2 regions of the Synechocystis sp. FACHB-908 genome follow, and region 2 is predicted to be linked to the other one. Evidence: predicted binding sites of a transcription regulator. Region 2 holds the regulator's gene; the other holds the start of a gene.
The links. Region 2 encodes NtcA, which controls nitrogen genes in cyanobacteria. Its sites were predicted from a motif close to GTANCNNNNGNTAC; they were not measured.
Positions count from the first base shown of each region.

Region 1: H6G46_RS09200 (MSMEG_0572/Sll0783 family nitrogen starvation response protein) is a predicted target of NtcA. The motif match lies at 1,622-1,635, and genes of this name have one in related genera.

Region 1 covers NZ_JACJTH010000026.1:20,344-23,498, forward strand. The annotation lists gene H6G46_RS09190 (LuxR C-terminal-related transcriptional regulator) at 1-30, shown strand, start outside; gene H6G46_RS09195 (MSMEG_0569 family flavin-dependent oxidoreductase) at 3-1,253, opposite strand; gene H6G46_RS09200 (MSMEG_0572/Sll0783 family nitrogen starvation response protein) at 1,718-2,200, shown strand; gene H6G46_RS09205 (Nit6803 family nitrilase) at 2,353-3,155, shown strand, end outside.
Region 2 covers NZ_JACJTH010000036.1:33,299-36,453, forward strand. The annotation lists gene H6G46_RS13320 (DUF3084 domain-containing protein) at 1-1,387, opposite strand, end outside; gene ntcA (global nitrogen regulator NtcA) at 1,397-2,074, opposite strand; gene H6G46_RS13330 (hypothetical protein) at 2,147-2,395, opposite strand; gene H6G46_RS13335 (alpha/beta hydrolase) at 2,644-3,155, shown strand, end outside.

The DNA.
Region 1 (3,155 bases), on a different contig from region 2:
TATCAAGCCACCGTACAAGGATTTATTTGATTAGCGGGCAGTGTTTCTCTAATTTTTTCCGCTAAATATTCCGCATCACGGGCAACCCCTGAAAATCGCCCAGAACCCCAAGTATATAACCAGGGTAAACCCAAGAAATATAGCCCCGCCACATTAGTTACACCCCGATTATGTAGAGGTTCCCCCATCGAATTAAATACAGGAACATCGACCCAAGCATAATTAAAATTAAAACCAGTGGACCAAATAACCGCATCAATTTCATCAATATTTAGGGTAAGGGGTATGGAAGTTGGTTCCCAAACGGGCTGATAGGGTGCTTCGATGGGCGCATCAAGCTGGTTTTTGGCAATATATTCATCAATGCTTTGTTTAATTCTGGCGGCCGTTGCGTCTGCTTGATCGAGATTTTCCTTGAGATTATCGGCAAATAGAATTTGATTTCCATCAATATCCTTGAGCCGTCCGTAGAGATGCATGCCCTCAAGGGCGAATTGACGCAGATCAATTTCTCTGCCACCATCACGACCGGTTAAATAGTGGTTTGTTTTGTGGCGTACCATTTCCTTTTGGGGATGCTCATCAATGGGCAGATCATAATGACCCATCAACTCTAACCACTCGACCACATCTCTCCCTCGGTAGCGGCGGGGTGAACGGGGTGCGCTGCCTGTGGCAAGGTGGACGGTTTTACCTGCTAGATGTAGGTCTTCAGCAATTTGACAGCCCGATTGACCTGTGCCAACTAATAAAATTCTATCTGGTAAGGTTTCCGGATTTTTGTAGTCCACCGAATGTAACTGGACAATATGGGGAGGTAGTTTTTTGGCGATCGCCGCAATTTTTGGCGTATGGTAGCCCCCAGTAGCAACCACCACTTGATCAGCGGTGTAGATTCCTTGGCTGGTAATCACCTCAAAAGCATCAGTCCGTTGACTCAGCTTAGAAACCTCTACCCCCTCAAGGATAGGAGCTTGGAAAGATGCCGCATAATCCTCAAGATATTGGACAATTTCGTCCTTCAGCATAAAACCCTGATCATCACCCCCCGCATAGGGAAAGCCGGGTAACCGACATTGCCAATTAGGCGTAACCAAACAAAAAGAATCCCAACGTTGATTACGCCAAGCATGACCAATTTGATTTTTCTCGAAAATAACATGGTCAATGCTTTCTTGTTTTAGGAGATAACTAATCGCTAAGCCCGCCTGTCCTCCACCGACAATAATGACGGAATAGTGGCTTTTTTTCATATTATCTACCTGTATTGAACTCTATCTTTCCTGATAATCATCAACTGTAAGCCTCGAAATTTCTAACACTTGTATGTTTCGCTACAAATTGATGATCTCTGATTCTATTAATAGGAAACATCGCAATAGTCTTGTATTTATAAGCTTTACATAGACAGACCTGTTGATTTAGATAGGTGTCTAATCATTTAAATCTTAAGCGGACATACTGAACAGAAATCCATTTCCAGGAAAATTCCAAGCCTTGAAACTCTTACTGTATCTAGATAAGAAGCATTTTTCTGGCTAAGATTATTAAGAAAAGATAATCTTCATACAAGAAATTAAGAATGGTTAAACCTATGACTTTCAATTAAAACTATTTTTTTGTGACAAATGATACAAGAATAAGGAAACTTCGCTTCTACATTGATACATGACTAATCTCAAGTCAAATCAGAATTTGAATTTAAGGAACTACAACCATGCCAGAGGTAACTAAGCCAGCTCACCAAACAGGTGATTTCTTAGTAGATTACGAGGAAAAAGTTTTTCCTGATGTCCAAGCTGAACCCGGTGAAAAAGCGCTGATTACTTTTCATACAGTGGCGTTTGAAGGCTCCATTGGCTTAGTAAATTTAATGCAAGCTAGCCGCTTAATTAAAAAAGGCTTTGAAACATCTGTTTTGCTCTATGGTCCCGGTGTTACTCTCGGTGTACAAAGGGGTTTTCCTAAGCTTGGGGATGAAGGTTTTCCGGGTCACCTGACCATGAATGAGCGTATTGTAAAAATCATGGAAGCAGGGGGTAAGGTTTATGCTTGTCGCTTTGCACTGCAAGCACTTTATGGTCATGGCGAGCCTTCTCTAATCCCCGGTATTCGTCCGATTAATCCCCTAGATGTGATGGATTTAATCTTGATGCACCGTAGGGATGGTGCGTTTATTCTTGATACTTGGACAATGTAAAAATGTGCTTGATTAAATATTTGGTGAATTATTGATAGGAGGGATGATTTGAAAATTTTGTTTTTGATTTTTGAAGTCTAATATATCAATCACTTGTTTTCAAATCATTTTTTATTTCTGAAACTATTCCAGTCGTTGTGCTGGGAAAAATCATGCTGAATTATACAAAAAATATTCGGGCAGCAGCGGCACAGATTAGTCCTGTTCTTTTTAGTCAACAAGGGACTATGGAGAAAGTTCTCGATGCGATCGCCAATGCGGCAAAGAAAGGGGTAGAACTGATTGTTTTTCCTGAAACTTTTGTGCCTTATTACCCTTATTTTTCCTTTGTTGAACCGCCGGTTTTGATGGGGAAAAGTCACCTAAAGCTTTATCAAGAAGCCGTTACTGTGCCGGGGAAAGTCACCCAGGCGATCGCCCAAGCCGCGAAAACCCATGGAATGGTCGTGGTGTTAGGGGTTAATGAGCGCGAAGAAGGCTCGCTGTACAACACACAACTGATTTTTGATGCAGATGGTGCGCTGGTGCTAAAACGTCGCAAAATCACGCCCACCTACCATGAACGGATGGTTTGGGGACAAGGGGATGGTGCAGGTCTGAGGACGGTAGATACCACGGTTGGACGCTTGGGAGCCTTGGCCTGTTGGGAACATTACAATCCCTTAGCCCGTTATGCGCTGATGGCGCAACATGAACAAATCCACTGTGGGCAATTCCCCGGATCGATGGTGGGTCAGATTTTCGCGGATCAAATGGAAGTGACCATGCGGCATCATGCTTTGGAATCCGGCTGTTTTGTGATTAATGCAACGGGTTGGTTGACAGCGGAGCAAAAGTTACAAATTACCACCGACGAAAAAATGCATCAAGCCTTGAGTGGTGGTTGTTATACGGCAATTATTAGCCCCGAAGGAAAGCATCTCTGTGAGCCAATTGCTGAGGGAGAAGGGTTGGC
Region 2 (3,155 bases):
CCCGGACTTCATTGGGGGGATTATCGGCCTGACGGCGCAGTTGTTCGATAAAATCAATCAAAGTTTTAATGCGCCCATCCTCCACTTGTATCGGGCCCAAAATACCTTCCCGACGGGCACGGAATTGGGCGGCAGCCAGGAGATAATCAATCCGTTTTTGGACATCAACTTCGCTAAAGTCGGAGGATTCGAGGGAAATGGTGGCAATGGTTTCCGCTTCTCGAAAAACTTGGCGGTTGGGCACCACGTCAAAAAAGACCCGAATTTCCCTTTCTTCCTGCACATAATTCCCCGCTGATAGCACCCGAATAACATATTCCTGGCCTGGTTGGAGTTGGCTTGTAATACTATCCACCTGGGCGGTGGTCACCCGGACAATGGGTTCATCGGGCACGGGCATATTGGGGGTTTTAACCAGTTGTAGAGCAGTGCGATTAGCCTGGCGCAACAATTGATCCACGGCACCAGTGACAGCTTCGCTACTTACCACCCTTAGACCACCAAAGGCCAATAACTGACCCCGCAGAATGGCAATTTGTTGCCCCCGCAGCTCTTGGTAATCTTGATAATAGCGTTCGAGTTCTTCCACTTCCCTCTGCAGGAAACTTAGTTCTGTTTCTAGCCCCTGTAACTTTTCTTCCCGGGCCTGGATGTCATTATCTTTAGCGGCGATCGCCTGGTCGAGTTGATCAATTTTGGTGTCCCGTTGATTAATTTCAGCTTGTAACTGTTGGCGCTGGGCCTCCAAAGAAGCAAACCTTTTCTCCAAAGATTGCACCTGTTCCCGCTGACGGGCAAGGACTTTTTCCTGTTGGGCAATGCGTTCCTGACGCTTGGATAATTCTTGATCCCTCAGTTTTACCTGACTCTGAAGTTCTGAAGATTCCGCTAATAGTGAGTCCTTTTGTTCGTTCAATTGAGCCCTTTCCGCTGAAAGGTTAGCCACCTCCTGGCGCAAATTACGGGATTGTTCCGATACCCGGCGCAATAACTGCAAAGCTTTGGTATAGTTTCGATTCAGCTCCCGACTGCGCTCCTGCACCAATTGTTGCTCTTCGCGTACAGCCGTAAGTTCCGATTCAATTTCTTCTTTCGCTTGGCTAGCCTGTTCCAATTCTGTTTTGGCCACCCGCAACTGCGCCAAAATATCATCTAGTTGAAACACCCCCTCTCGTAAGGATTTACTAAAAGTAAACAAAATCCCCAGGGTGGAAGCGGAAATCAGAGTGCCAGTAATCACCGTCAACAATACCGCCGTCTGTCGGGGTCGCAGTTTAAACAGACGTAGGCGAGCTTTGCCCACCTTACTGCCCAAATGATCCCCCAGCGCAGCAATGATTCCGCCCAAAACTAGGACAGAAAGAACCAGAATATAGGCACTGGTCATAGAGGGTGGTTAGGTAAACTGTTGACTGAGAGCAACGGGGTTATGGACGGTAATTTTCTTTTTCGTGATGGAGATCATATTACCCTCCCGCAGATCTCCTAGGAGCCTAGTCACCGTTACCCTGGTGGAACCAATGGCTTCGGCGATCGCCTGATGGGATAACTTGAGGTCAATGCGAATGCCGTCCGGGGCAGGTACACCAAAATCTCGACAGAGAATCAGCAAAAAACTAACCAAACGAGAACCCATATCCCGGTGGGCTAGGGTTTCAATCATCATTTCCGTCTGGAGAATGCGGGAAGAAAGCCCCTGTAACATCAACAATGACAGGTCGGGATGCTCCTTGAGAGCCTGTTCCACCTGTTCAATGGGGGCAGACAGTAACTCCACCGGGGTAAAAGCCACTGCGTGGTAAAAACGGTCAGAACGTTGCCCGGTAACTAATGATAACACCCCAAAAACACTGTTCTCCCTCAACAGAGCGACGGTAATTTCTTCCCCGGCTTCGTAAACCCTAGATAACTTAACAGCCCCCTTGAGCAAAAAATAAACCCGTTCCGCCGGATCCCCAGGAAAAAAAATTGTTTTACTCCGATCAAACGTTTCCACCACCGGGGGCATCAACTCACTGCCTAAGCGTCGAAACACTGCCGCTAGGGGACGATCTTGGGTTAGGGACTGATCCATGCACGTTCACGGTAATGGGGGCATCAAGGGAAGTGCAAAACCCCATTCTGTATCAAGATTATACACAACGGATTACATGCGCTCCACACTGCCAAAGAAAATTGGTTCCACCCGAATGGCAACGATCGCCGAGGGTCGCACCACCATGTACTCGCCCTGAATATTTCTGATAGGCACACTGATAAATTCCTGGGAATCGTGCTTGGGCACAACTTCGTTGCTATACCATTTTTGGAAATCTTGAATGGTCATGAAACGGACTTCCTCTCGATGGCCATTGGCCAAAAACAGATGGATGGCAAATTCGTCGGCTTTTTGCATGGTCAGGGTCCCTAATGATTTCGTTTAGATTATCCTCCATCCCGTGGACAGAGCAACGGTGACAAAAGGTCCAGCCTAGGTTGGCTCCATTAAATTTTAGGTAACAAAAGGTAATGGAGAAAAAAATAACTTTACGTTGGGGGCAATGGCAACAAAATTGCCTAGAATTAGCTCAGGTTTCTTGCCCACTGCTCCAGTCCAGCAACTTGGTTGATCCCCCCCCTTTAATTAATCTCGATATAGCTTCCATGGTCACTTTTCCCTTAAACCTCCGTCGTTGGCTGCAGTCCGTTTGTTTGGGAGCCCTCACGGCGATCGCCGTTCAATTGCCGGGCAAAACTGCGGAAAATATCTTTTTCACCTACGGGCCAATCAAGTTGACGGTGCGGGTGGAATCCCTAGAAAGATTTGTGCAGGATGGCACTGTGGATTCCAATCTCAGCTTTTTATTTAATCTGGTGGGAGCTTCCGAAGAAAAATTAGCAAAATTAAGGGAAATTATGGGGCTCCGGGCAGAGGTGGACCCCGTTGTGCTGAGTAACTTTTTTAACACCAGCCTGGGGGAAGATTCCCTGGCTAGGGCAGCGGTGATTCTCAATGCCCCCTGGGGAGCTAACTCCAAATATGGTATTCGGGCCGCAATTGTGCAGGCAGCCGAGGATCCAGAAGGGGGACTAAGCCTCATCAATTTCATCAAAAAGTATCCCACCGATATCCATTTCCAAGGGGAAGTGGTGGAAGAACGGGCCCGGGCGGTGGA